Maricaulis maris MCS10: one gene and its partner. The protein of the gene in region 1 binds, or shares a complex with, the protein of each later gene. Links are inferred from orthologs where the notes say so. Each region holds a gene or a part of one and is shown on either strand. Other genes may lie near its edges. The genes, in order: ccmE and MMAR10_RS14735.

Region 1 (14,692 bases):
GCATGCCCGAGAAAATGCGGGCGGCATTAAGAGCCACAACCAAGGCGGCCGCCGCGAGTGATCCGGCGTCGGCGGCGCTCGACACCATTTTTTCCGAGCTTGAGGAAGCCATGCGGCCGCCCGCGGGCGACATGGCGAAGGCCTATGTCCTGGCCCCCCTGCGTCCCCTGGTTGGCGATTCGGCGCTGATCCCGCCGTCGCGTTTTCGTTTCTCGGCCGAGGACCTGTCGAAGATCTGGGGTTGGATGGGGCGCCATCTGGCCAAGGACATGGTCGAGACTGCCAAGAAGTGCAAACGGCCGGAGCGGGATCCGATCTGGTTCGATTTTCGCCGTCAGGCCGGTGCGGCGCTGGCAGATGCGGTTCACAAGGCCGATCGCGTGCCCAAGGACATGACCGCGTTGCTCAAACGGTTCGGCGGCGAAGGCCGGGCGATGCTGAGCGATGCGATCATCCTGCTGAACAATTGCGAGCAAATCGCCAGCGCCATGGGCCAATTGCCGGACAAGATCGAGGATTTCGACGACGAGCTGTCGCTGCTGGTCAAGCAGTTGCATGAGGAGATGGTGGAATCGAATGCCGAGGCCGCCTTGTGGGTCCTGCTCCTGACCATGGGTCGACTGGAAAGTCCCTGGCAGATTTTCCGCGTGGTCAAGCGGATCGGTCGCCGGGATGATGACCTGGTCGTGCAGAAGACGGAGCTGGCCGCGGTCGGCGACGCCGTGCTCGGCGATACCGGCTATTTCGCAGCCCGTCTGAAACAGCCGCCGCAAACGCTCGAAGAGGCCAAGGCCTGTTATCTGGTGTTTGACCGTTTCGTCGCGTTTTCAACCGGCATGGCGGCCGAATTCGGTATCCGCAAGGATGGACGCTGGGGCCGCGCCCTGTTCGGATTGCGGGCCGAGGCCTCGACGAATGTCGAGAAGATCCTCGCCAAGGTCCCCCTGGCGCTCGATGCCGGTCTGCCCGAACCGCGCCGCGGGCGCAGCGGGAGGGTCATACCGGCCCAGATCCCGCCCGCCGCCGCCGTCGACAAGGCCGATGGCCTGCTCTACTTCCTCGGAAAATGCCGGGTACATGCGACGGCCGCTGCGATCGCCTCGACCCAGAAACGCATCGCCGATGCGGCCGAAAAGCGCATGCAGGAGGCCGGCGAGATGCTGGTCGATCTGGTTGCCTCCAGTGAAGGCCAGAACCGCACCACCGCTCAGGACGGGCTGGATATCACCATCCGCCTGATGGAAAGTGCGGGGCATGACGAGGCCGCGTCGCTGCTGCGACGGCGCGGTGTTGCCGCGACCGCGGCATAGCGTCCCGACTGCATCCCTCCGCCTTGCACTGCCGCTCTGTGCAACGTAGTTCGTTGTCATGGTCCAGCCTCCCAAATCCCCCATTGCCCTTGAGGATCGCGCGAGCGAGCAGGGTCGCCTGTATTCGCCCAGCGCGGCGCGCAATCGCGATGCCATTGCCGAGGTTCTGGCCCGGGTCCTGCCGACCGGTGCCTCGGTGCTGGAAATCGGCTCGGGAACCGGTGAGCATGCGGTGGCGGCCTGTCAGGCCCGCCCGGATCTGAGTTGGCAGCCCAGCGACCCCGATGCGGCCTCGCGCGACAGCCAGGCCGCCTGGGCCGGTGAGGTCGGTGGCGCGATCCTGGCACCGCTCGAAATCGATCTCCTGCGCCCGCAGACGCTTGTCGCGATTGACGGTTTCGACGCGCTGGTCTGCATGAATGTCATCCATATCGCTCCATGGGCGGTGGCCGAGGCTCTCGCCTCGCTGGCGCAGGACCGGCTGCGGCCGGGCGGCCATCTCGTGCTGTACGGCCCCTATCTGCTCGGCGACGAGACCGCGCCGTCAAACCTGGCCTTTGACGCGTCGCTGAAATCACGCAATCCGGAATGGGGTGTGCGCCCGCTGGACGCGGTCACGACGCTGCTGGCTTCGCACGGCCTCGTCCTGGTCGAACGGGTCGACATGCCGGCCAATAATCTCATGCTCATCTTTCAACGCCGGGAGCCGGAATGATGCGGCATCGCAATCGACGTCTCGCTACCATTGCCGCCTCGGCGATCGTTCTGGTGGTTGCGGTCGGGCTCGGTCTCATGGCGCTGCGCAGTGCCGTGGTCTTCTTCTATTCGCCCAGCGAGATCGCGGCGGAACATCCAGGCATCGAAGCCCGGATCCGCGTCGGCGGACTGGTGCTGGAAGAATCGGTGGGCGAGGCGGCCAGCGGCGCGACCCGTTTCGTGATCACCGACCGGGTCGAGAATGTGCAGGTGGAATATGCCGGCCTGCTGCCCGACCTGTTCCGTGAAGGGCAGGGGGTTGTGGTCGAGGGGCGTTTCGCTGCTGACGGCGTGTTGCAGGCCCGCACGGTGTTGGCCAAGCATGATGAGACCTATATGCCGCCGGAAGTCGCTGAGGCCCTGCGTGAGGCCGGCGTCTGGCAGGGTGAGGGCGAGACGCCGTCGGCAGCTGGCGATGGCGATAGTCGCTGAGGCCTGTCCTCGCGCTCAAGCGCTTGTGTCTTGCATGCCATCGTGGACGCCTTACCTCCAAGCTGGCTGAAGGAGACAGGCAATGGCACAGACCCGACGTGTTGATTTTGAAGGCGCCCTTGGCGAGACGCTCGCCGCCCGGCTTGAAATGCCGCATGGCCGGCCGCGGGCGTATGCGCTGTTCGCGCATTGCTTTTCCTGTTCCAAGGACATTCTCGCAGCAAGCCGGATCGCCCGGCGGCTGACGGCTGCGGGTTTCGCTGTGCTGCGCTTCGACTTCACCGGGCTGGGACAGTCGGATGGCGATTTCGCCAATACCAATTTCTCCTCCAACATCGCCGACCTGATCGCCGCTGCCGGCTATCTGGAAGCCGAGCACGCGGCGCCGTCCCTCTTGATCGGGCATTCACTGGGCGGGGCGGCGGTGATCGCGGCGGCGGGTCAGCTGCCATCGGTTCGTGCGGTGGCGACGATCGGTGCGCCGGCCGACGCCGCGCATGTGACGCAGCAGTTTGCCGCCGATGTCGACGCCATTGAACGCGAGGGCGTGGCCCGGGTGGAACTGGCCGGTCGGACCTTCACGCTCAAGAAGCAGTTTCTCGACGATATTGGCGGGCACAGGGTGGAAGACGCCGCGGCGGCCTTGCACCGCCCCCTGCTGCTGTTGCATGCCCCCACCGATGCCATTGTCGCTATCGACAATGCGTCCCGGCTGTTTCGCGCCGCCAGACACCCCAAGAGCTTTGTCAGCCTTGATGATGCCGATCATCTGCTGGGAAACCGGCCGGATGCCGAATACGCCGCCGACATGATTGCCGCCTGGGCCGAGCGCTATCTGCCCGAGACCCGGCCCGAGCCGCCGGAATCCGCAGGCGAGGGGGTGGTCGTCGTCCGGGAAACCGGTGCCGGCCCCTATGAGAACCATGTGGTTGCCGGCGAGCATGTGATGCTGGCCGATGAGCCGGCTTCGGTCGGTGGCCTGGATGCCGGTCCGTCGCCCTATGGCTATCTCAGCGCAGCGCTGGGCAGCTGTACCTCGATGACCCTGCGCATGTATGCCGACCGCAAGGGCCTGCCGCTGGACCGGGTCACGGTCAGTACCGGTCATCACAAGGGCCATGCCGATGACTGCGCCGACTGCGTCGACGGCCAGGAACGCCATGTCGACATCTTCGAGCGGGAGATCACGCTGGAGGGTGAGCTTGATGCGGCCCAGACGGCCCGCCTCCTCGAGATCGCCGACAAATGCCCGGTGCATCGGACCCTGCACAGCCCGGTTGTCGTGCGGACCCGTTTGAAAGATGACGGGTAAGTTACCATCTGTAATGTTATTGTAATGTTTGAGTCACGCGGGGGTTAGTCCCGCCGCGTGAAATTGTGCTCCTAATCGCAATGGAAAGGTCGTCGACACTCATGATTTCGGTTGATCGCATACGCCGCCTCGGCGGAGTTTCGCTTCTGGTCCTGTCCGCGCTGGCAGCAGGAAGTCTCCTGGATCGCTCGATGGGCGAGGCCTACGCCGTCCAGTCGTCCGAGGCGCCGCCCCTGGCGGCTGCCGTCCCGGCCGGCGCACCGCTGTCCTTTGCCGACCTGATCGAAACCGTCAGCCCGTCCGTGGTCACGGTTCAGGTCAGCGGACTGGTCGAGAGCTCGCCCTTTGGCGGCGGCAATGGACCCGACCTCGACAATCTCCCCCCGCAAATGCGCGAATGGATGGAGCGCCAGTTCGGCGGCCAGCGCCAGGCGCCGCAGCCGCAACCGCGCCAGTCGCTGGGATCCGGCTTCTTCATCTCGGCTGACGGATATCTGGTGACCAATCACCATGTGGTGGCCAATGCCGACGAGATCACCATCGGAACGGCCGAGGGCGAGGAGTTTCCTGCCCGCGTCATTGGTACCGATCCGCAGACCGACCTGGCGCTGCTCAAGGTCGATGGCGAGACTGATTTCCCGTTTGTGCGGCTGGAAGAGAACCCGAACTACCGGGTTGGCGACTGGGTCGTCGCGGTCGGCAATCCCTTCGGTCTCGGCGGTACGGCAACAGCCGGTATCATCTCGGCCATCGGTCGTCCGATCGGCAATTCCACCTATAATGACTTCATCCAGACCGACGCCTCGATCAATCGCGGCAATTCCGGCGGCCCGACCTTTGACCTCAACGGCAATGTGATCGGCGTGAACTCGCAAATCTTCTCGCCGTCTGGCGGCAATGTCGGCATCGGCTTTGCCATTCCCTCCGACGTCGCGGCCCGCATCGTCGGCGATCTGCGCGATGATGGCCGGGTGGCGCGCGGCTGGCTGGGTGTCTCGATCCAGAATGTCACCGAGGACATTGCCGAAGCGCTGGGCCTTGAGGGCACGACCGGCGCCATCATCAGCTCGATCGTCGAGGGCGGCCCCGCCGACCGCGCCGGTTTCGAGCGCGAGGATGTGGTGCTGGAAATCGATGGCGAGGCCGTTGACGGTTCGCGCGACCTGACCCGCCGCGTCGGCAATATCCAGGCCGGCGGCGATGTCCGCTTCCTGGTGCTGCGTGACGGCCGCGAGCGGACCATCCGTGCCACGCTGGGTGATCGCCCGGGCGAGGAACAACTGGCCAGCATGAGCAGTGTTGATGCGGCTCCGGCACGGACTTCCGTGTTCGGCATGTCGATGGCGCCGCTCGCTGAGGAGGACCGTGAGGTCCGCGGCCTTGGCGCTGAAGTCAGCGGCGTGGTGGTCGACGAGATCGAGCCGGGCAGCGAGGCCGCCCGCAAGGGTGTCCAGGTCGGCGACATCATCCTGGAAGCGGGTGGCAATTCTGTTGCCGACGCCGAGGCCCTCCGTGCCATCGCCGATGAAGCCCGTGAAGACGGTCGCAGCGCCATCCTGCTGCTGGTCGAGGGACGTGGCGGTCAGCGCTATGTCGCCCTGCAACTCGGCTCTGCCGACTAGAGAAAAGGAGATCGGGGTGCGCATTCTGATCGTTGAAGACGACCGCGAAGCAGCCAGCTATATCCGCAAGGGCCTTCGCGAAAGCGGCCATGTGGCCGACCATGCCGGTGACGGCGAAGAGGGCCTGGAAATGGCCCGCGCCGCGGAATACGACGTGCTCGTTGTTGACCGCATGATGCCGCGCATGGACGGGCTTTCGATGGTCGAGGCGCTGCGCGCCGACGATGATCGCACCCCGGTCCTCATCCTCTCTGCCCTCGGCGAGGTCGATGACCGTGTCGAAGGGCTGAAGGCGGGCGGCGATGACTATCTGGTCAAGCCCTACGCCTTTGCCGAATTGCTGGCCCGCGTCGAGGCCCTGGCCCGTCGCCGTGATCCGGATACCGTCCGGACCAAGCTGGTGGTCGGTGATCTGGAAATGGACCTGCTGGCCCGCACGGTGATCCGTGAGGGCGAGGACATCCTGCTCCAGCCCCGCGAATTCCGCTTGCTGGAATTCCTGATGAAGCATTCCGGCCAGGTGGTGACCCGCACCATGTTGCTGGAAAAAGTCTGGGACTATCATTTCGACCCCCAGACCAATGTCATTGATGTGCACATTTCGCGTCTGCGCTCGAAGATCGACAAACCCTTCCCGCGCTCGTTGCTGCACACGGTGCGCGGAGCCGGTTACCGTCTGCAGGCCTGATCCGGCATGACGGCGCGCGGTGCCGCCTTTCTTCGGACAACGGCCTTCCGGCAGACGCTTCTGTCGGCGGCCCTGTTCGCCCTGTCGAGTTTTGTCACGCTGGGCTTTGTCTATGCGGCCTCGGCCGGCATGGTGCTGCGCCGTGCCGATAGTGCGATCAACGAGGAAGTCGTCGCCCTGGATGCCAGCTTCCAGGCTGGCGGGATACGCACGGTCAATCGCTATATCCTTGAACGAACCGTCGGCGGCGGTGCCGACTATCTCTACCTGCTCGTCCACCCCACCGGGCGCAGCCTGTCGGGTAATCTGACCTATCTGCCCGAGGTCCAGCCCGATGATGAAGGCCGGGTCCAGTTCACCTATCGACGGCCTGCCGCCGGTGACAGTGATGGTGAGGACGGCAAGGATGATCGCACCGCTCGGGGCCGTATCATCGAGCTGCCGTCCGGTTACCGGCTCTATGTCGGTCTCGATGTCGACGAGGAAACGCGACTGATATCGCGGATGCTCAACACCATCCTGGCCGCCTCGGCGCTGGCACTGGCGCTGGGTGTGGCGACCGGGATCTTCGTCAGCCGGCGTTTCGTGCGCCGCCTCGACCGCATCAATACGGTCGCCCGGCGGGTCAAGGCCGGGGACCTGCAACCCCGGGCGCCGCGAAACTTCACCGGCGACGAGCTGGACGAGCTGTCCGAGAATTTCAACAACATGCTCGACCGGGTCGAGGCGTTGATGCACCGCATGCGCCACACGGGCGACAGCATCGCCCATGACCTGCGCACTCCGCTGACCCGCATGCGCAACCGGCTCGACGAGGCGCTGCGCGAGGATGGAGACGCCGACACGCGCGAGCAGGCGCTTGAACGTGCCGTTGCCGATACCGACGAGCTGCTGGGCATCTTCAACGCCATCCTGTCGCTGTCGCGTCTGGAGGCGGGTGAGAGCCGTGCCTCGATCCAGCGCCTCGACCCGGCCGATATCGCCGCCGACCTGGCCGAGCTCTACGAGCCTGTCTGCGAGGATGAAGGGCTGGCCTTCAACAGCGAGATCCAGAGCGGCCTGTCGATGCTGGGCGATCGGGGCCTGCTGTCGCAGGCCCTCGCCAATATTCTCGACAATGCGGTCAAATACACCCCGACCGGCGAGGCGGTGACCCTGCGCCTGCGCGAGACGGGTGGCGGTCGGATCGAGTTCTCGGTCACCGATACCGGGCCGGGCATTCCGGCTGCCGACCGTGATCGTGTCACCCAGCGCTTTGTGCGGCTGGACAATTCCCGCACCCAGCCGGGTTCCGGGCTTGGACTGTCCCTGGTCCAGGCCATTGTCGACGTGCACAATGGCGAGTTCGAACTGGCGGAAGGGCCCGGCGTCGTGTCCGACGGCCATGGTCCCGGCCTGCGCGCCTCACTCAGCTTTCCCAAGGCGCCCGCTGAGGGGTGAGCCAGCGCCGGCCTACCGCAAAATTAGACCTTCACCTGTCGGGCGGATCGGGTCAGTTTGCTTGCCATGACTGACTTGGCCGCTCATCCGGACTGTGTATTGCCAGCGGGGCTTGCGCCGCTGCCTGGCCGGACGCCGGGCGCCGCGGCTCACATGATTGCGGCGCTGCCCGACACGGTCGGCCAGGCGATCGGCCCGGCCCGGGATTTTCTCGATACGGTTTTCGCGGCTGCCCCCTATCTGGCCCGGCTGGCGCAGCGACGGGCGGACACACTCGAGGCCTGCCTCGTGCGGACGCCTGACGCCCTGATTTCATCGGTCATCGCCGATCTGCACCGGGCCGGGGCCGAGGCGGGCGACCCGTCCGCACTCGATATCGCGCTGCGTCATGCCAAGAGTGATGCCCACCTGGTCACGGCCCTGGCCGACCTGACCGGTGTCTGGGACGTTCGCGAGGTGACCGGTGCGATGACGCGGGTGGCGGATGCGGCGCTGCAGGCCGCGCTGCACGCCCATGTCCGCTTCCTGGCCGAACAGGGCCGGGCCCATCCGGTGACCAATCCCGACAATCCGATTCCGGGCGTGGTCATTCTGGCGCTGGGCAAGATGGGCACGGGCGATCTCAATTACTCCTCCGATATCGACCTTGTGGCCGTCTACGATCCGGACAGCCTGTCGCTGCCCGACAGCGAGGAACCGCGCAAACGACTGCCGCGCCTGATCCAGGCGGTGGTAAAATCGCTGCAGGACGTAACGGCCGAGGGTTATGTCTTCCGGGTCGATCTGCGCCTGCGGCCCGATCCGGGCGCGACGCCGGTCATCATCTCCACCGAGGCGGCGCTGAATTATTATGAGAGCCTGGGTCAGACCTGGGAACGCGCGGCCTGGATCAAGGCCCGCGCCAGTGCCGGCGACCGTGACGCCGCGGCCCGCTTCCTCGCCCACATGCAACCGTTTATCTGGCGACGCTCGCTGGATTATGCCGCCATTGACGACATTCGCGGGCTCGCCCGCCAGATCCAGACGGTCGGGCGCCGGGCCGAGATCCGACCCGCCGGACATGACCTGAAACTCGGGCGGGGCGGCATTCGCGAGATCGAGTTCTATGCCCAGATCCCGCAACTGGTCTTCGGGGGCCGGGACGAGCGGGTGCGCGAACCCTCGACGCTGGCGGCTCTGGGCGCGCTGGCCGTGACCGGTGCGGTCGAGCCGGACGTTGTTGATGCCCTGGCGCGGGATTATCGAGACCTTCGCAGCTGGGAACACCGGATCCAGATGCGCCAGGACGAACCCAGTCAGACCGTGCCGCTGGAGGATGAGGACCGGGCCGATCTGGCGGCTCTGTCGGGTTTTGCCGATGTCGCGGCCTTCGAAACGGCCGTCGAAGCCTGCCTGCAAAGGGTGCACGGTCATTTTTCCGACCAGTTCGAGGGCGATGAGGCGCTGTCCTCATCGGCAGGGTCGCTGATCCTGACCGGGGTCGAGCCGACCCCGGACACCATCACGACCTTGCAGACCCTGGGCTTCTCGCAGCCGGGCTCGGTCTGGGCGACACTGAATGGCTGGGCCGGTGGCCGGGTGAGGGCGGTGCGATCCAGCCGCGCGCGGACCCTGTTTGCCCGCATCGCACCGCAATTGGTCGACCGCATGTCGGCGACTGGTGAGCCGGATGCTGCGATGACCCGGTTTGCTGCTTTCTTCGAGAACCTGCCGATGGGCGTGCAACCTCTCTCACTATTGTCCAACGAGCCGGGCCTGGCCGCAGACCTGATCGGCATTCTTACCCTGGCGCCGCGCCTTGCATCAGATCTGGCGCGTCGTCCGGCCTTGCTGGATGCGATGCTGGATGACCGCTTTTCCGTACCATTGGGGCAGGACCCGGCCGACAGTTTCAAGCGGGTGCTCGACGAGGCGCTGGAGCGGGCCGGAGGGTATGAGGACCGTCTCAATTCGGCGCGGCGACGGGTCCGTGAGGAGCGCTTCCGCATCGGTGCCCAGATCCTCAACGGGATGGCCACTGCGCAAACCGCCGGCGCTGCTTTCTCGGCGATGGCCGATGCGACGCTGGCAGCAATGGCCCGTGCGGCGCAGGACGAGACCGAACGCCGTTTCGGCCCCATGCCGGGCGAGGGCGTCATCCTGGGCATGGGCAAGCTGGGTGGCCGCGAACTGGCGGCCGACAGCGATCTGGACATCATGATCATCTATCAGGGTGACGAGACCGCCTCGGGCTGGTTCGGCCGTTTCGCCACCCGCCTGATCAGCGCGCTGTCGGCTCCGACTGAAGAGGGCGAGCTCTATACGGTCGACATGCAATTGCGGCCGTCCGGCAAGGCCGGGCCGGTCGCGGTCTCGCTGTCGCGCTTCGACAGTTATTATCCGCACGAGGCCTGGACCTGGGAGATGATGGCGCTGACCCGAGCCCGCATCATTGCCGGCGACGGGCCGCTGGCCGACGCCGTCACGGCTTCGTTTGAACGGGCACTGTGCCGGCCACGCGATGGCAAGGGTGTGCGGGAAGATGCGCGAGCGATGCGCCAGCGGCTGGCCGAGGCCAAGCCACCCTCATCCATCTGGGACCTGAAGGCCCGCCCCGGCGGTTTGCAGGACATCGAATTCATCGCCCAGACACTCCAGCTCATCCATGCCGACCGGGAGGATGTGGTGCGGGCCTCGACCCGCGAGGCCCTTCAGGCCCTGGGAGAGGCGGGCGTGCTGCCCGCGGGCGAGGTCAAGCTGCTGACCGAGACCCTGCAGCTTCAGCTTGGCGTCCTGCAGATGATCCGTTGCGCCCACGGGTCCGGTTTTGATCCCGCCCAGGCCAGCAGCGGCTTTGCCACGCGACTGGCCGAGCTGGCCGGATGTGCGAAAATCGAGGCGCTGGAAGCGGCTCTGGACCGGCGCATGCGGGCCGTCCGCAAGGTGTTCGAGCGCCGGATCGGAAAAATGTGACATCCGGGCGACGGATTGCGGCGTCAGCCCCGTTCTATTCACAGCGAGGCTATGAACGACAAGGACGACGTCATGAAACCCTTCAAACTGATTGTACTGATGAGCACTTCCTGCCTGATGCTGGCCGGGGCAGCCGCCCAGGCCCAGGGACACGGCGGCCCGCATCGCGGGGACCACGGTGAGCGTGGCGGCAATCCCGCGATGCGCTCCGCCATGATGCTGCGGGCGGCTGACGCCAATGGCGATAATTCGATCACCCGGGCCGAAGTCGATGCCCTGCAGGGCGAAATGTTCGCCTGGATGGACCGCAATGGCGACGGCTATCTCGACGAGGCGGACCAGTCTCCGATCCGCCAGCGCCTGCGGGCCGCTCGCGAGGCCGAAGCCGAAGACGGTGATGATCGCGAGCGTCGCGGACGTCGCGGCATGCGCGGTCGTGGCGGTCGAGGTGGCGAAGGACCGGGCCGGCAGTTCGATGCCGATGAGGATGGCCGGATCTCCCGGGCTGAATTCCTCGACGGCGAAAACCGCCTGTTCGGGATGCTCGACACCGATGAGGATGGCGTGATCACGCCGGACGAGCTGGACGCCGCATCGGAAAGGCGTCAGGAACGCCGTGAGAACCGTCGCCGGTGGTGGCGGAACTAGCAGCAACGCGGATGTTTGACGGACACGGCATGAAGACAGATGAACCGGCCAATGCCGGACCCATCTCCGGCCGTGTCCGCGAACGCCCGCCGGTCGAAGCGTCGGCGATGGCCGACATCCGGGCGGCGGAAGACAGGTTGATGGCGCGCATCGGCGCGGGTGATCGCGATGCGGCACGCGAGCTGATGGCGGCCAACATGTCCCGGATCATCGGTCTCGCCCGGCGTACGCTGGGTGATCCGATGGAAGCCGAGGATATCGCCCAGGAGACCTTCCTGCGCGTCTGGAAAGCGGCTGGCCGTTGGCAGTCTGGTCAGGCGCGGGTGTCCAGCTGGGTATGCCGGATTGCCCTCAATCTCTGCTATGACCGCCTGCGCAAGCGGCGTGAGGTCCTGACCGACACCCTGCCGGAACGGGCCGATGATACGCCCGGGCAGGACGCGCAGATGGAACAGGCGGAAAGCGGCAATCGTATTGCCACGGCGGTGCGGCAATTGCCGGACCGCCAACGCCAGGCGCTCGAACTGGTGCACTTCCAGGAGTTGAGCAATATTGAAGCGGCGGAGATCATGTCGGTAAGTGTGGATGCGCTTGAATCCCTGCTGGCACGCGGTCGGCGCAAGCTCAAAACGGTGTTGTTGGGCGACGCCCCCGATCTGATCGCCAGCTATGCACGGGGCGGTGACGCCCGTTACGGTGACGAATGATGACTGAGGAACGATTTTTCCGGATTCTCGAAGCCTATGGAGCCGACCCGGCCCATTGGCCGGCGGATGAACGCGAGGCGGCGCAAGGCTTTGCGCTGGCGCGTCCCGAACTGGTTGCCGTCGCGACCAGTGACGAGATGGTGCTCGATGAGTTGCTGGATCGAATGATTGAGCCGGTTGCCGACACGGCCCTGCTCGAGCGCCGGGTGCTGGCTCGCCTGCCGCGCCCAGCCATGCCGGACTGGATGGCGCCGTCGGCGGTCGCCGCCGCGCTGGTGCTGGGTGTCTGCCTGGGTTTTGCCAGCGGCGCTGTGACGGTGCCACAGGATGATATGGACACGATCTATGCCGACGCCTTTACCGGCTATGAGCAGGACTGGGTCGACTGGTTGGGAGACGACGCATGAGACCCGCCTTGCCCTGGATCATAGCCCTGGTCGGCTCGGTCCTGATCAATGGTGCCCTGGCCGGCTATGTGGTGCATCGGACCGCCGACGGACCACGCTGGCAGATGCCGTCTCCGGAGGCCCGCGAAGTCGGCCGCCGCGCCGGCCCGGGCTCGCGTCAGGGTTTTGACCTGCGCAGCTTTGTTGATGCCTTGCCCGACGAGGCCCGCGCCGAGGCTCGCGCCCGGCTGCGGAACGCTTTCCTGGACATGCGTGGACCTGGCCGTGACGCCATGGACGTTCGCCGTGAACTCGACGCGCTTTTGGTCGCTGAAGAGTTTGACGCGGAGGCGGTTGCCGATGCGATGGCGCGGATGCACGCCAGCCAGCGGGCGATCGAGATGCAGATTGAGACCATTGTCCTGGACGTGGTCGCCGGGCTGGATGCCGAGACCCGTGCCGCCGCGCTTCAGGCGGGGCGTGAGCGGATCGGACGCCGCGGGCCACCGCGTGATCGTCGTCGCGAGGGGCCGCCGCCACCGCGGCAATAGTGTGAACCTATTCGCCGGCGGCGAACCGGGGCGGCGTCTCGCTATCCACGAATTCATCATCGACATCGAAACCGTCATCCGTCGGCAGGCTGGCTGACAGGCCAAGTGGTGCGTGTGTGTCGATGCCGTCGTCCTCGATCGTGTCGACATCGTCATGGCCGGTATCGCCGGTTACCGATTTGATCGCGTCGCGCGGAATGGGCTGGTCCTGGCTGATCGGCAGGACGACCGACACGGTGGTGCCTTCGCCGAGAACCGAGTCGATCGACAATGTGCCGCCATGAAGTTCGATCAGTGACTTGGACAGGGCCAGGCCCAGGCCGGAGCCCTGGAAGCTCTTGGAGTGCTGGCTCTCGATCTGTTCGAACGGGCGGCCGAGGCGTGGCAGGTCGTCCTTGGCGATGCCGATACCGGTATCGGAGACCTGGAAGGCCACGCCCAGGCCAGACAGGAAACCGCGCACCGTGACCCGGCCGCCTTCGGGCGTGAACTTCACCGCGTTGGACACCAGATTGATCATGACCTGCTTGAAGGCCCGAGGATCGACCTCGATCTCCGGCAGATCCGACACGTCGGCGCGCAATTTCAACTGTTTTTCCTCGGCCCGGCCACGGACAATGCGGATGCTCTGCTCGACCAGCTCGCTGGCATCGGTCGGTTCAGGCTGAAGCTGCATCTTGCCGGCTTCGATCTTCGACATGTCGAGAATGTCGTTGATCAGTTCCAGCAGGTGACGGCCCGAGGACAGGATGTCCTTCATGTAGCCGACATAGCGATCATCACCGAGCGGCCCGAACATTTCCTGCATCATGATTTCGGAGAAACCATTGATGGCGTTCAGTGGTGTGCGCAGCTCATGGCTCATATTGGCGAGGAATTCGGACTTGGAGCGGTTGGCTTCCTCGGCCCGTATCTTCTCTTCTTCGTACTTCTTGGCCAGATCGGCGATACGGGCCTGGGAGCGTTTGACGTCGTCGACGGTCTTGCGAAGTTGGCTCTCATTCTCGGTGAGGGCGGCCTCGTGATGCTTCAGATCGGTGATATCGGCGCCGACCGAGACCAGGCCGCCATCGGCGGTCGGACGGTCGGAATAGTGCAGCCAGCGGCCGTTCGACAGCTCGATCTCATAGGCGGCCTTGCCCTCGCTTCCGCCGTGAACGGTCTTGATGGCGCGGGCGGCGGCCTGCTCGACGGCGTCATAGCTCATGCCCGGCTTGAGCATGCCGTCGGTGAAGTCGAACAGGTCACGGAACTTGCGGTTCCACAGCACCAGGCGCTGGCGGCTGTCCCACAACACGAAGCTCTCGGACATGGATTCCAGCGCCGCGCGCAGCCGGTTTTCGGCCGCGGCCACCCGGGCCTGGGCGCCCTTGCGTTCGGTGACATCAATGGCGACGCCGATGATCCGGGTATGATTGGCTTCACCGCCGGGCAGGATGCGTCCGCGCATCTGCAGCCAGACCGGGGACCGCGCGGCCAGCACTTCATGATCGACCTCGGCGCCGGCGGGAGCCCCGCGCATGGCTGCGCGCAGGCGTTCCCGGTCAGGCTTGGAGAAGAGCTGCAGGAATTGCTGACCGGTACATTCCGTCGCTGCGTCGAGGCCGAGAATACGGGCCAGGCTGTCGGTGACGAAAACCGTGTCGGCCTCGGGATTCCAGTCCCAGACACCGCAGCGCGCGCCCTCGATGGCGACGCGGAAGCGTTGCTCATTGTCTTCAAGCTGCTGCCGGGTCGAGCGCAGGCGGCCCATCTGCATGAAGACCAGGGCGCACAGGCCCAGTGCCACAAAAATCGGGGCGATGAACATCAGCCCGTAAAATGAAATGGTGCGGTACCATGCGTCTTGGTTGATGCGCATTGCGCCGAGGGCGTAAACACGCAATTC
Region 2 (14,699 bases), 2.1 Mb from region 1 along the record:
CCATCCCCGGCTTTTTCGATGCCAATATCGAGTGGATGCGCCGGGGTCTCGCCGATGGGTTCACGCAGCCCCGCCTGATCGCTGAACTGGCGGCCTCCCAGGTGGAGGCGCTGAGCGATCCCGACACGCTGCACGGTCTGCTGATCGCCCCGATCGAGGGCATGCCCGAAAACCTTCCCGCCGACGAGCTTGCCCGTGTGCGCGACGAGGCCGAAACCGCTATTCGGGACTCCGCCATCCCGGCCTATGAAAACCTGCTGGCCTTCTTGCGCGACGAATACATCCCGCAGACCCGCGAGAGTCTGGGGGTTTCCGAAGTTCCCGAGGGTCGTCAGTACTACCAGACCCTGGTGCGCTATCACACGACCCTGGATACCTCGCCCGAGGAAGTCCATCAGCGCGGTCTCAATGAAGTCGCCCGCATTCGTGGCGAGATGGATGAGGTGATCGAGCGGTCCGGTTTCGAAGGGAGCTTCGCGGAGTTTCTCAACTTCCTGCGTACCGACCCGCAATTCTATGCCGAGACGCCGGAAGAGCTGCTGATGCACGCCGCCTGGATTTCCAAGCGCGCTGATGACGCCATGCCGCGTTTCTTCGGGCATCTGCCGCGCCTTCCCTATGGCGTCCGGCCGGTTCCAGACACCATGGCGCCGACCTACACCACGGGCCGCTACTGGCCGGGCGATATCGATAACGGCGTGGCCGGCGGCTATATGGTCAACACTTATGACCTGACCCAGCGCCCGCTCTACACGCTGCCGGCACTCACCGTGCACGAAGCAGTGCCGGGCCACCACCACCAGATTTCCATTGCCGCCGAGCTGGAGGACGTCCCCGATTTCCGCCGCAACAGCTACATCACCGCCTTCGGTGAAGGCTGGGGCCTCTATACCGAGACCCTTGCGACCGACATGGGCCTGTACACCACGCCCTACGAGGAATTCGGGCGGCTGACCTATGAAATGTGGCGCGCCTGCCGTCTCGTCGTCGATACAGGCATCCACTACATGGGCTGGACCCAGGACCAGGCCGAAGCCTGCCTGTTGGAGAACTCGGCCCTCGCCCCGCACAATGTCCGCACCGAAGTTCAGCGCTACATTTCCTGGGCTGGTCAGGCCCTGGCCTACAAGTCGGGCGAATTGTTGATGCGCGACCTGCGGGCTCGCGCAGAAGCTCGTCTGGGCACTGATTTCGACATCCGCGCCTTCCACGACCATCTGTTGGCGGACGGCGCCATGCCGCTCTCGGCCCTGGAGGCCAAAATGGTCGACTGGATCGAGGAACAGGCCGCAGCTGTGACGGAGCAATCGGAATGATCGCCTTCGCCATTACCGACGCTCTCGTGGTGGTCGGCGCCTTTCTCGGCATCTATCTGCTTTGGCCGCATCGCCGCGATGGCAAGGTCCGGATGATCCGCTTCGGCCTCGGCTTTATGGCCTTCGCGGCGCTGATCGGCGTGGTCCGGTTTGCATCGGGCCAGGTCACTGAACTGGCAGGCCTGCATGGTATGGCGACCGATTTCGCCGGGGCAGCCGGCCTCCTGCTGATCGCCACGGGACTGATGCTCAAGACCCGCGCCGTCAAGCTGGACAGTGGTGTCACCCGCTATATCCGCTACGGCATTCCGGCCCTGGTTGCCTTCCTCATGTTCTTTCCCGGCACGACAACCCTGATCAGCCTGTTGCCGATCCTGGCGCTTGTGATCGGTCTTGCCGCGAGCGCCATGCTGACCCTGCACGGACAACGTCCGGCCGGGCTGGTCTGGCTGGCCAGCTTTGTGTTGATCGGGGCGGTTTCGCTGCTGATCGGTGGCAGCCGGACAGAGAGCACGCTGGGGATCACCAACTGGCACATATATCATGCCGCCCTGGGTCTCTGGGCGGTGATGGTCGGCGAGGCGACAAACCGGCTGATGAAGCGCTGATTGCCCGCGCCGCTTGACGATAAGCCGCCACTCCACCACTTATCCGCTCTCAATGAGCACGCATGATGACAATCCGGCCGCTTCCGGTGCCGACACGCCGCCGACCCGGCCTGTCGACGCAGAAGCCGCGCTCGAAATCCTGACCTTCGGCTGCCGGCTGAATGCCTGGGAGAGCGAGGTCATGCGCAAGCATGCCCGCGATCAGGGCCTGACCAATACCATTCTTGTGAACACCTGTGCGGTCACCAATGAGGCTGTCCGCCAGGCCCGCCAGAACATCCGCCGCGCCCGCCGCGACAATCCGGACGCCCAGATCATCGTCACCGGCTGCGCGGCCCAGGTCGATCCGGACATGTTCGGCAGGATGCCGGAAGTAAACCGGGTGATCGGCAATGACGACAAGCTGAAAGCGGAAACGTTCAAACCCGCCGATCTCTTGGGCGGCACCGAAAAGGTGCGCGTCAACGACATCATGAGCGTGACCGAGACCGCCGGTCATCTGGTCGAGGGCATGGAGGGGCGCGCCCGGGCCTATGTCCAGGTCCAGAATGGCTGTGACCATCGCTGCACCTTCTGCATCATCCCCTATGGCCGCGGCAATTCGCGCTCGGTGGGCGCTGGCGAGGTGGTCGATCAGATCAAGACTCTGGTCGATAGCGGCCACAGCGAGGTCGTGCTGACCGGGGTCGATCTGACCTCCTGGGGCGAGGACCTGCCAGGCAAGCCGCCACTGGGGCGTCTGGTCCAGTCCATCCTGAAACATGTTCCGGACCTGCCGCGACTGCGCCTGTCCTCGATCGACGCGATTGAAATCGATGAGGCGCTGTTCGAAGCGGTGACGGGTGAGACGCGGATCGCGCCCTATCTGCACCTGTCGCTGCAGGCCGGCGACGACATGATCCTCAAGCGCATGAAGCGGCGTCATCTGCGCGATGACGCGATTGCCCTGTGCGAGCGGTTGAAGTCGGCCCGACCCGAAATCGCCTTCGGCGCCGACATGATCGCGGGCTTCCCGACCGAGACCGATGCCATGTTCGAAAACTCGATCCGCCTGGTCGACGAGTGCCGGCTCGCCTATCTGCACGTCTTCCCCTATTCGCCGCGTCCCGGGACACCAGCAGCGCGCATGCCGCAGCTCGAGCGCGCGGTGATCAAGGATCGCGCCAACCGGCTCCGCGCCAAGGCCGACGAGGCTCTCAGCCGGCACCTCGACGGGATGATCGGGTTGGAGAGGGCCGCTCTGGTTGAAAAGCCGGGCTTTGCCCGCGCCGGAAACTTTGCCGGCATCCGCATCGAAGAAGCCGAATTCCCGCGGGCCGGTGCGCTTGTCGATATCGCAATATCGGGGCATGACGGGCGTGAATTACAGGGGGTCATCACCGGATGAGCGAGAAGAAGCCCGGTTTCTTCTCCCGACTGGCACAGGGGCTCAAACGCTCCTCGTCCAAGCTGGGAGACAGCGTCAGCGCGATTTTCACCAAGCGCAAACTCGATCGCGAGGCGCTGGAAGAGCTTGAAGACGTCCTGATCGCGGCCGACCTGGGCGCGGCAGCGGCCATGCAGGTCACTGAACGCCTGGCCAAGGACCGGTTCGACAAGGAAGTTTCCGACGAAGAGGTCCGTGAAGCCCTGGCAGAGGTGGTCGCCGAAACGCTGACGCCGCTGGAGCAAGGGCTGGATCTGAGCGGTGCCCGGCCCCAGGTCGTGCTGTTTGTCGGGGTAAACGGCTCAGGCAAGACCACGACGCTGGGCAAGATTGCGGTCAAGCTGAAGCGCGAGGGTCGCAATCCGATCCTGGCCGCCGGGGACACTTTCCGCGCCGCCGCCATCGAGCAGGTCTCGGTCTGGGGAGAGCGGGCCAAGTCGCCAGTGATCAAACGGGAAATCGGTGCTGATGCGGCAGGTCTCGCCTTCGACGCCATCGACCAGGCCGACCGCGACGGTCATGACGTCGTCTTGATCGACACCGCCGGACGCCTGCAAAACAAGGCGGAGCTGATGGATGAGCTGCGCAAGGTCGTGCGGGTCATCAAGAAGCGCATGCCGGACGCGCCGCATCATGTTGTCCTCGTGCTGGACGGCACGGTCGGCTCCAACGCCGTGTCGCAGGCCCAGGCCTTCCTGGAAGCCTCCGAAGTAACCGGCGTGGTGATGACCAAGCTGGACGGGACCGCCAAGGGCGGCGCCCTGGTCCAGGTCGCCGAGAAGTTCCAGCTGCCAATCCACTATATCGGTATCGGCGAGGGAGAAGAGGACTTACAGCCCTTCTCGGCCCGCGATTTCTCGCGCGCCCTGGCCGGGCTGGAAAGCTAGCGCTTGGACAACACGCTCGCCCTCGCCACCCTGGCCATGTTGGGCTCGGCACTGGCCCATGCGGTCATGACCCTGCTGACCAAGAAGGCGACCGACAAGCTCGTCTTTCGTGGCCTGACCCAGGGCTTCCTGGCTGTTCTCATTCTGCCCTGGCTCCTGTTCCAGCCCATTCCTCCGTGGGAAGTCTGGCGTTTCCTGCTCACCGGCGCAGTGGTGATCTGGGCCTTCAACATGCTGTTGGTCGCGGCTTTCAACGAGGGGGAGATGAATCTCGCCTATCCGGTCATGCGCGGCGCAGCGCCGGCGCTGGCGGCGTTGGCTGCATTCGTGTTTCTCGGCGAGACGGTTTCGCTCGGACAGTTGGCCGGGCTCGGCGTTGCGACAGCGGCGCTGATCGGCTTTGCCTGGCCCGAACGTGACGGCAAACCCAAGCTGAAACTGATCCTTCTGGCCCTCGCCGCAGCCAGCATGACGGCCAGCTATACCGTGATCGATGCGGCCGGTGTGCGGGTTTCAGGTCAGCTTTTCATCTATCTGGGCTGGTTCTTCGTCCTGTCCGGCGTGACCATCCTGCCGACGGCGATCTTTCGGCGCGGCACAAGCTTCCTGTCCATCGCTCGGCAGGAAACCCGACCGGCCCTGATGTGCATGGGTTTCAACCTCGCCACCTACGGGCTGGCCCTTTATGCCTACGCCAATGCCCCGGTCGCGCCCATGGCCGCCCTGCGTGAGCTTTCCATCGTATTGGGAGCCCTGCTCGCCGCGCTCGTGCTGAAGGAACCCTTCGGCGGACGGCGCATCCTGCTTGCAATCTGCCTTGCTGCCGGGCTCGTATTGCTTCAGGTGATGTAAACCGCAAACGGAGTGCTGACCTTGGCCCAGACCCAGAAAACGTCCGAGCAGGGCTCGCGCCTCCTCATCGATGCCGGCCCCATCGGGGTCTGGATCGTCGTCTACAATGTCGCGCGCATGTTCGCCGCTGACCAGGCGATCTATATCGGCACCGGCGCCTATATGGTCGCCGCAACCATCGCCTTGGCAATGTCGATCCGGATCGAACGACGCATTCCGCCGATGCTGGTCTTCACCACCGTCATCGTATTGTTCTTCGGGGCGCTGGGAATATTCCTGCAAGACCCGGTCTTCATCTACGCCAAACCCACCATCATCAATCTGTTCCTGTCCTATCTCGTTCTGGTCAGCCTGGCGCTGGGCCACAATATCTGGAAGGTGTTCTTCGGGCATATCTTCGAACTGACGGATCGCGCCTGGACCCTTCTCGCCATCCGATGGGCCCTCTGGTTCCAATTCCTCGCCGGCCTCAATGAGGTCATGTGGCGTCACATCACTGACAGCGTGGTGCCCGAAAGCGCGCGCTGGTTCGCCGGGCTGGAATTGAGCGAGGCCTTTTGGTCAAACGCCAAGCTTGGCGTGATGGTGCTGTCGGTCTTGTTCGCCGCATCGCAAATGCCGCTGATCCTCAAGAACCAGCCGAAAACCCCAGCAGAACCCGACGCCTGACACCGACATTCCGTGTTCGGACATTTGTCATTCCTGCGTTATAAATCCGCCCTAGGATGAATTCCCGAACAGGCGGGGGCGGTCATGGCGCACGACAAGCACGACACCAAGGAATTCCATCTCTCGGAGTCACCCGGCCATCTGCTCCACAGGGCCCAGCAGTTCGCGGCAGAACGATTCACCAAGGCGATGGCGGGAGCCAAGCTGACCCAGCGTCAGTTCGCCGTCCTGCATGCGACCGCCGAAGAAGAAGGCCTGACCCAGACCCAGCTGGTCAAATCGACCGGGATCGACCGCTCCACCCTCGCCGAGCTGGTCGCCCGAATGGTCAAGAATGGCCTGCTCGAACGGGAAAAGCTTCCCGACGATGCCCGCGCCAATGCAGTCAAGCTGACCGATGACGGACGGGCGCTGCTTGAAGCGGCGACGCTCGGCGCGAAGGAGGCTGACAAGGCAATCCTGTCGGCCCTCCCGAAAAACAAGCGCGCGAGTTTCCTGGAGACCCTGCGCCGGATAGCGGAGACGCTCGAAAAGGGCGAGGAGGCAGCCAAACAGGCCAAGATCAAGGTCAAAGAGAAAAAGAAGAAGGCCAAGAAGAAGGCCAAGGAAAAAGCCAAGGCAAAGGCCAAGAAAGCAGCTCGAAAATCGAAGAAGGTTTCGGCTGACGCAGCGCCGAAAACCGGCACCTAGTTCCGCAGCGCTCGATCCAGCGCCGGATAGATGACCTGCCGCAGGGCATCCGGTGTCAGTGGGCCGGGCCAGCGGGCCAGAATCTCGCCATTTGCAATGACAAGGGTCTCAGGCGCGCCCTCAATGCCGAGGGCTCGCACAGACTGGTTGTTGTCATCCTGCATGACGCCCACAAACGGGTCTCCCAGCACATCAAGAAACTGATTGGCAGCCTCCGGCGTATCCCGCCAGTTCAGCCCGTAGATCGCGATACCCTCGCTGCGCAAGGCCATCAGCACCGGATGCTCGGCATGGCAAGGCGCGCACCAGCTGCCCCAGACATTGAGCAACCAGACGCCGTCAACCAAAGCGGCATCGAAGCTTTCGCGCCCCTCCAGCGGGGTCGTGGTGAGCGCCGGCATCGGGATTGGCACCGGAGCGCTGCGATCATCCCAGAAGCGCCAGCCAAGCGCCGCAACCAGTCCGATCAAGGCCAACCATGCCGCAATCCGGATCGTCTGCATCAAGCTTCATCCCGTTCCAGCCGACGCAAGGCTTCACGCGCCTGCCGCCGCTCGATGAGAGCGTGAGCGACCAGCCCTGCCAGGGCCAGGACAGACGCCGCCCAAGTCGGCCAGACGAAGGCCGCATAGCCGCCCATTTCCAGAAACTCGCTCATGACACAACCTCTTCTCGCGCCCGGGCGGCTTGCTCACGCTGGCGCTGCAAGGTGCGCACGCGCCGCCGGATCGCCTGGCTGCGCAGACGGTAGAGCACCAGCCAGCCGGCAAAGCAGGTATAGGCCAGGATCATGACCAGGAGCGGCCAGAGCTGGCTGGCGTGGATGGTTGGGCCGTCAAGGCGGATGATCGAGGCGGGCTGGTGAAGGCTCGACCACCAGTCGACCGAGAATTTCACGATGACCAGATTGACGATCCCCGCCATCGCCAGGACAGCACCGGTGCGCGCGGCCTGCTGGGTATCCTCGAGTGCCGCCCGCAGCGCCATATAGCCCAGATAGACCAGCAGCAGCACGAGCACCGAGGTCATCCGTGCATCCCATTCCCACCAGGTCCCCCACATCGGCTTGCCCCAGAGCGAGCCGGTGAACAGGGCGAGCACAGTGAACACCGCACCGATCGGCGCGATGATCTCGGCTGCCGTGTCGGCCAACGCGTGGCGCCAGACGAAATAGACAAAACTGGCCACCGCCAGCGCCGCATAGAGCGCCATTGCCATATAGGCCGCCGGCACATGCACATACATGATCCGGATCGTTTCACCCTGCTGGTAGTCGGGTGGCGAGCCGAGCAAGGCCAGCCAGACACCAACAGCCAACAACAGCACGGCCAGGACACCGAACACCGGGATCAGGGCCCGGGCGAGCTGGTCGAAGCGTTGCGGATTGGAGAAGTAGGACAGCATGTCAGCTCACTTACTGTGCCGCTGCCCTGCGGGCAACTGCGACCGATTTTCCGTCAGCCCAACCGGCTCCGCAAGGCCGCAACAATCCCGAATGGTGCCAGCGCCGTTGTTCCAAGCGAGACGGCGACCGTCAGCAGCAGGTTGGCCAGCGCCCGCTCATCGCCTGCAAGGGCCGACCGACCAGCCCCGGCAGCGAAAATCAGAACCGGCACCATCATTGGCGTGGCGATCAGTGCAATCAGCAAACCACTACGACGGACACCCGCCGCCAGAGCTCCGGCGAAGCCGGCGATCAGGGACAGCGCCGGTATGGCGGCCAGCAGGGCCAGGGCTCCCACGCAGGCAGGAAGCACCGGCACGCCATACATCATGGCGCCCAGCAGCCCGATCACGGGTAGCGGCCACAGCGTGGCCAAGGCCTGCCCCATGACCTTGGCCAGCACCAGCCATGGCAGCGACAAACCACTCAACAGATAAAGCTCGGCGGTGCCATCGGCATGATCATCGCCAAACAGGCGGTCGGCCGATTGCAGCACTGACAGCAAGGCCGCGAAACCCATGATGCCCGGTCCCACCGCAACCAGCAGGTCGGCGGCCGGTCCGATGGCCAGCGGCGCCAACGTGATCGCGCCGAGGAAAAAGGCAGCCGGTCCGGCAGGACCGCCGCCGCCCGCCCAGGCCAGCCCGGCTTCGCGGGAGAAAATGGCTCCGAAAGCGCTCATCTGTGCGCCCCGAGGTCGATTCGTTTGGCGTCCGGCCAATCCAGGGACTGATGCGTCGCTGCGATCACACTTCCGCCGCGGGAACGATGCCAGTCCACAAGCGCTGCCAGGCGCGCTCGTCCACCGCCATCGAGCGGACCGGCGGGCTCGTCAAGCAACCAGATCGGCCGGTTGGCCAGCGCAACCCTGACCAGCGCACAACGGCGCTGTTGGCCCCGCGACAGGCGGCTGGCCGGTCGGTCGATCAGGCTCTCAATGGCCATCGCGCGCATCAAGGGCAGGATAGGATCGCGGCCCTGATCATTCATCTTCGCCCAGAAGCGCAAACTCTGTCTCGGCGTCTCGACAGGTTTGAGGCCATCCGCATGACCCAACCAGGCAACAAGCTCGGAGGCACTGTCAGCCTTTGGGCCCTCACCGAAAACAACACGTCCCGCATCAGGGCGGACAAATCCGGCGACCGCGCGCAGCAGGGTTGTCTTGCCAGTCCCGTTGGGGCCACTCATCAGCATCGCCTGGCCCGGGGCCAGATCGAGGCTGAAATCGCGGACCAGCGTGATGTCGCCGCGGCTCAGCGACAGACCGGAAACACGAAGCGTCTCGGGCTGCAGATCGGGCAGGTCGGGGAATTTCTCGGTCATCGTCGGCATCACTTTGCATGTCGCCTGACAGCACCCCATCCGTCAACGCGCGCAACGCCGCATTGCAGCAAAGCGAATGTCCGGCTAAAACCCGCCAAAACATGTGGCCGTAAACTGCGGCTGACCTCCCCACCGGGTATTTCACCCCTGACCCCATGAGGACGACCCATATGGCCTCTCTCGACAGTTTTTCCTGTAAACGCACCCTCACCGCTGCCGGTGAGACCTATGCCTATTATGACCTGAAGGTCGCCGAGGCGAACGGGCTGGCCGGAGTTTCCCGCCTGCCGGGTTCGCTGAAAGTGCTTCTGGAAAACCTGCTGCGCTTTGAAGACGGCAAGACTGTCACCAAGGCCGATATCGAGGCGATGGCCGAATGGCTGACGACCCGCAAGTCGACCCATGAGATCGCCTACCGCCCGGCCCGTGTGGTCATGCAGGACTTCACCGGCGTTCCGGCCGTCGTTGACCTGGCCGCCATGCGCGATGCAGCCACCAAGCTTGGCGCCGACCCGGACCGTATCAACCCGCAGGTCCCCGTCGACCTGGTGATCGACCACTCCGTCATGGTCGACAATTTCGGCCAAGCCGACAGCTTCGCCAAGAATGTCGAGCGCGAGTACCAGCGCAATGGCGAGCGTTACAAATTCCTCAAATGGGGCGCCAAGGCGTTTGACAATTTCCGCGTCGTCCCGCCGGGCACCGGCATCATCCACCAGGTCAATCTGGAAAATCTGGCCCAGGCTGTCTGGACCAAGGACGAAAACGGCGAAACCATCGCCTATCCGGACACTTGCGTCGGCACCGACAGCCACACCACCATGATCAATGGCCTCGCCGTGCTGGGCTGGGGTGTTGGTGGTATCGAGGCCGAGGCCGCCATGCTCGGCCAGCCGGTCTCCATGCTGATCCCGGAAGTGATCGGCTTCGAACTGACCGGCAAGCTGCCGGAAGGCGCCACGGCGACCGACCTCGTTCTGAAAGTTGTCGAAATGCTGCGCGCGAAGGGTGTGGTCGGCAAGTTCGTGGAATTCTACGGCACCGGTCTCGACCACCTGTCGCTGGAAGACGAAGCCACCATCGCGAACATGGCTCCGGAATACGGCGCCACTTGCGGCTTCTTCCCGGTCGACAATGAAACGCTGGCCTATCTCACAGCAACCGGACGCGACGACAAGCGCGTCGCCCTGGTCGAGGCCTATTCCAAGGCCCAAGGCATGTTCCGCCCGGATTATGATGCCGACCCGGTCTTCACCGACACGCTGCATCTCGACATGTCGGAAGTCGTTCCGGCCGTCTCCGGCCCGAAGCGCCCGCAGGACTGGATCGAACTGTCCAATGCCTCCGCCGGCTTTGCCCGCATCATGGAAAGCGAATACGGCAAGGGCGACGAACTGGACAAATCCGCCCCGGTCGAGGGTGAGGACTATGACTTCACCAATGGCAATGTCGCGATCGCTGCGATCACATCGTGCACCAATACGTCCAACCCGTCGGTCATGCTTGGCGCCGGCCTCCTGGCCCGCAATGCGGTGGCCAAGGGGCTGAAGACCAAGCCGTGGGTGAAAACCTCGCTGGCCCCGGGCTCTCAGGTTGTCACCGACTACCTGCTGCGTGCCGGCCTGAATGATGATCTCGACGCTCTCGGCTTCGACCTCGTGGGCTATGGCTGCACAACCTGTATCGGCAATTCCGGTCCGCTGCCGCCGGCGATCTCCAAGACCATCAACGAGAATGATCTGGTCGCCACCTCGGTGCTGTCTGGCAACCGCAATTTCGAAGGCCGGATCTCGCCGGACGTGCGTGCCAACTATCTGGCCTCACCGCCGCTGGTTGTCGCCTACGCTCTCGCCGGTTCGATGAAGGTCAATCTGGCCACCGACCCGCTGGGCCAGGACCAGGACGGCAATGACGTCTATCTCAAGGACATCTGGCCGACCTCCGCCGAGATCGCCGAAGTGGTTCGCACCTCGGTGACCCCGGACATGTTCGCCAAGCGTTATGCCAATGTGTTCAAGGGCGACGACGCCTGGGGCGGCATCGAGGTTTCCGGCGGCCTGACCTATGCCTGGGATCACACCTCCACCTATGTGCAGAACCCGCCCTATTTCGAAGGCATGACGATGGAGCCGGAAAGCCCGGGCGATGTCGTCAATGCCAAGATCATGGGCCTGTTTGGCGACAGCATCACCACCGACCACATCTCGCCGGCCGGTTCGATCAAGGCCGACAGCCCGGCCGGTCGCTACCTGCAGGAACGCCAGGTTCCGGTTCTGGAGTTCAACTCCTACGGCTCACGGCGCGGCAATCACGAAGTGATGATGCGCGGCACGTTCGCCAATATCCGCATCAAGAACAAGATGCTGGACGGTGTTGAAGGCGGTTACACGCTGAAGGACGGCAAGCAGGTCGACATTTTCGACGCCTGCATGGAGCATCAGTCCGAAGGCACACCGCTGGTCGTTTTTGGTGGCAAGGAATACGGCACCGGCTCATCGCGTGACTGGGCTGCCAAGGGCACCCGCCTTCTGGGCGTCAAGGCGGTCATCGCCGAGAGCTTCGAGCGTATCCACCGCTCCAACCTGATCGGCATGGGCGTGCTGCCCCTGCAGTTCGAGGACGGCGCCAGCTGGGAAGCCCTCGGGATGACTGGCGACGAAACGGTCACCATTCTCGGCATTGAGGCTCTCGAGCCGCGCGCTGTCATGACCGTCTCGATCACCTTCCCGGACGGCACCGTGAAGACGGCCCCGGCCCGCGCCCGGATCGATACCGAGAACGAGCTGGAATACTTCCGCCACGGCGGCATCCTGCACTACGTGTTGCGCAATCTCGCTGCCTCCTAGGGCACAGCGGCACAAGAAGCTCCCGCCCGCGTCACAGCCAATTGATTGGATGATGCGGGCGGGGATGCTTATCTAGACCCATGAAATGGCTTGCTGCCCTCCTCCTGTCCGCTTTCGAATGGGCCTGCCTTCCCGCCGCTGGCGCGTTTGAAGAGCCCGGCGCTGACGATGAGCGCCCGGTCCTGGTGGAACTCTTCACGAGCCAGGGATGCGGACTGTGCCCGGAAGCCAACCGTTATCTCGGCGAGCTTGACCAGCGCGAAAATGTGTTCGTTCTCGCCTATGCGGTGTCCTATTGGGACATGTATGGTTGGACCGACACCTATGCCCGACCCGAATATGTCCAGCGCCAGCGCACCTATCTACCCCGGCTTGATGTGCCACGCCTTTACACACCCCATTTTGTGGTCGACGGCGTTACCGATGCGCCCGGTTGGGAGCAAGACGCGGTTGCCAATGCCGTCGACGCGCGCTTGACAGCTATGCCAGGCAGCCCAGTGATCACAGTCGCCGACGGCCCGTTCGGGTCTTTTCAGGTATCACTTGACGGTGAAGCTCCAGAGGAGGACCTGGATGTCTGGCTTGTCGCCTACGCACCGGGCTGGGCGTCTGTTTCCGTCCGCTCCGGCGAGAATGAGGGGCTCGACATGCTTCACTATAACATGGTGAAGAGTCTGACTTATCTAGGCAATTGGTCCGGCGGCCCGGCCGTTTTCACCGGCGAGAGTTTTCGCCGTTTTGGCACGGTCGCAATTGTCCAAGGTGCCAATGGTGGCCCGGTCTATGGTTATGCCCGCGTCGCCGCCAGAGGGGCTGCGCCCCGCTAACGCGGCGCGCGCTTGGCGAGTATTCGCTGCAGGGTACGGCGGTGCATGTTCAACCGGCGCGCTGTTTCAGAGACGTTGTGATCGCAGAGCTCGAACACGCGCTGGATGTGTTCCCAGCGGACCCGGTCGGCAGACATCGGGTTTTCCGGCGGTTCGGGCTTGTCTTCCGGGTGGGCCAGAAGCGCCTTGATGATGTCGTCGGCATCGGCCGGCTTGGACAGATAATCAACCGCACCGGCCTTAACCGCAGCCACGGCGGTAGCAATATTGCCATAGCCGGTGAGCATGACGACCCGGCAGTCCGCCCGCGAGGCGTGCAATGCCTTCACCACATCCAGACCGTCGCCATCCTGCAGGCGCAGGTCCAGAACGGCAAAGGCTGGCGGGTTGGACCGCGCCACTTCCTTGGCTTCATCTACCGTCGCCACTGCGGAGACGATGAAGCCGCGCCCGGTCATGGCCCGACCCAGCCGGGTCCGGAATGGCGCGTCATCATCGAGGATGAGAAGGGATTTGTCGTCGGGAAGCTCGTATTCGATCTCGCTCACGCGTCGGTCCTCGCAAAATCCGATGGTGACTCACTATCTAGCCCAGTGAGTGCTGCGCCTCCACCCGTTTGCGCGGCCAGCGGATCGAGACAACTGCCCCGCCAGGCGCCGGAGCATTGTCGAAGCGCACCACGCCGCCGCTTTTTTCGATCATTGTCTTGGCAATGAAGACCCCCAACCCCAGCCCGCCCTGCCCCGGCGTTCCCGAACGGGTAGTCACGTAGGGCTCACCGATCTTTGACAGGACATCAGAGGTAAAACCGGGCCCGTCATCCATCACACGGACATAGATGTTCGACCGGTCCCAGCGACCTTCCACCACAACGCGGGCCACAGCGAAATCAACCGAGTTCTCGACGAAATTTCCGATCCCGTAGAGCAGCTCGGGGATCCGCCGCAGGATTGGCGCCTCCCCCTCGGCCGAATCACCCAGTTGAACCGTCACGACCGGCCCCAGCCCTCGCAGGGGTGCACTTGCCTCTTCGAGAGCAGCCAGCATTTCGATGCGATCATGGCGTTCGTCGGACGCTTCCTGGACCTCGCCCAGGCGCTTCAGAATGTCGCGGCAGCGTCGCGCCTGTGTGACCAGCAACTCGGCATCCTCGCTCAACGCCGTTCCAGCCCCGATTTCGCGCAACATTTCCTTGGCGGTCAGCTGGATGGTTGCCAATGGCGTCCCCAGCTCGTGCGCCGCTGCAGCCGACAGCGCCCCCAGCGCCGAAAGGCGTTGCTCGCGCGACAGGACACTCTGTGTCGCCGCCAGCGCAGTCGCCATGCGCTTGCCCTCATGGCTGACCCGCCAAGAATAGACGGCCGTGAAGGCCACTGCGATGAAGATCGCAGCCCACAGGCCAAAGACATACATGCCTGGCAGGTCCAGCGTGGCCTCGCCATACCAGGGCAGTGGCAGGCTCCACAACCACATCGCACCCGTCCCGGCCACGGCGATGGCGGCAACCCCGCTTGACCAGCGCGGCGGCAGGGCGGCAACGGCGATGATGATCGGCGCGGCCAACATCACCACAAAGGGGTTTTGCAGCCCGCCGGTGAGCATCAACAGCGCGCACATTTGCAGGACGTCATAGCCCAGCTGGGCGAACGCCTCCCAGTCGCGGGCAAATTTCTGTGGCGGCACGGCAAGCGTCAACCAGGTGTTGACCAGAGCGCTGAGGGCGATGATGCCCAGGCAAAAGCCGATAGGGAGTTCGAAGCCGGCGAAAAAATGCACGATCAGGATTGTCGCCGTCTGGCCACCGACGGCCA

Evidence for each region.
Region 2: the proteins of ccmE (region 1) and MMAR10_RS14735 are in contact, whole or in part, in a solved structure (PDB 8CE8), measured with the Escherichia coli proteins. The link is inferred for Maricaulis maris MCS10 from one-to-one orthologs.

The regions. Positions count from the first base shown.
Region 1 is NC_008347.1:1,033,613-1,048,304, forward strand. The notes cover bases 887-3,759. They hold ccmE (cytochrome c maturation protein CcmE), read left to right. Parts: upstream 887-2,021; coding sequence 2,022-2,498; downstream 2,499-3,759. Other genes in these bases: MMAR10_RS04865 (hypothetical protein), read left to right, coding at 887-1,310; MMAR10_RS04870 (DUF938 domain-containing protein), read left to right, coding at 1,369-2,025; MMAR10_RS04880 (bifunctional alpha/beta hydrolase/OsmC family protein), read left to right, coding at 2,581-3,759. In the rest of the region: more of MMAR10_RS04865, read left to right, coding at 3-886; more of MMAR10_RS04880, read left to right, coding at 3,760-3,810; MMAR10_RS04885 (Do family serine endopeptidase), read left to right, coding at 3,912-5,432; MMAR10_RS04890 (response regulator transcription factor), read left to right, coding at 5,449-6,120; MMAR10_RS04895 (sensor histidine kinase), read left to right, coding at 6,127-7,560; MMAR10_RS04900 (bifunctional [glutamine synthetase] adenylyltransferase/[glutamine synthetase]-adenylyl-L-tyrosine phosphorylase), read left to right, coding at 7,627-10,512; MMAR10_RS04905 (hypothetical protein), read left to right, coding at 10,585-11,160; MMAR10_RS04910 (RNA polymerase sigma factor), read left to right, coding at 11,190-11,867; MMAR10_RS16050 (hypothetical protein), read left to right, coding at 11,867-12,274; MMAR10_RS04920 (periplasmic heavy metal sensor), read left to right, coding at 12,271-12,804; MMAR10_RS04925 (PAS domain-containing sensor histidine kinase), read right to left, coding at 12,812-14,692. UniProt on the Escherichia coli protein: Heme chaperone required for the biogenesis of c-type cytochromes. Transiently binds heme delivered by CcmC and transfers the heme to apo-cytochromes in a process facilitated by CcmF and CcmH.
Region 2 is NC_008347.1:3,137,672-3,152,370, forward strand. What follows is about bases 6,741-9,620. They hold MMAR10_RS14735 (heme exporter protein CcmB), read right to left. Parts: upstream 8,575-9,620; coding sequence 7,906-8,574; downstream 6,741-7,905. Other genes in these bases: MMAR10_RS14725 (redoxin family protein), read right to left, coding at 6,741-6,951; ccmD (heme exporter protein CcmD), read right to left, coding at 6,951-7,106; ccmC (heme ABC transporter permease CcmC), read right to left, coding at 7,103-7,852; ccmA (heme ABC exporter ATP-binding protein CcmA), read right to left, coding at 8,571-9,215; acnA (aconitate hydratase AcnA), read left to right, coding at 9,386-9,620. In the rest of the region: MMAR10_RS14690 (DUF885 domain-containing protein), read left to right, coding at 1-1,316; MMAR10_RS14695 (hypothetical protein), read left to right, coding at 1,313-1,924; tRNA (N(6)-L-threonylcarbamoyladenosine(37)-C(2))-methylthiotransferase MtaB, read left to right, coding at 1,977-3,311; signal recognition particle-docking protein FtsY, read left to right, coding at 3,308-4,237; MMAR10_RS14710 (EamA family transporter), read left to right, coding at 4,241-5,089; MMAR10_RS14715 (septation protein IspZ), read left to right, coding at 5,102-5,758; MMAR10_RS14720 (MarR family winged helix-turn-helix transcriptional regulator), read left to right, coding at 5,843-6,448; more of MMAR10_RS14725, read right to left, coding at 6,445-6,740; more of acnA, read left to right, coding at 9,621-12,061; MMAR10_RS14750 (DUF1223 domain-containing protein), read left to right, coding at 12,142-12,888; MMAR10_RS14755 (ActR/PrrA/RegA family redox response regulator transcription factor), read right to left, coding at 12,885-13,436; MMAR10_RS14760 (ActS/PrrB/RegB family redox-sensitive histidine kinase), read right to left, coding at 13,474-14,699. UniProt on the Escherichia coli protein: Required for the export of heme to the periplasm for the biogenesis of c-type cytochromes.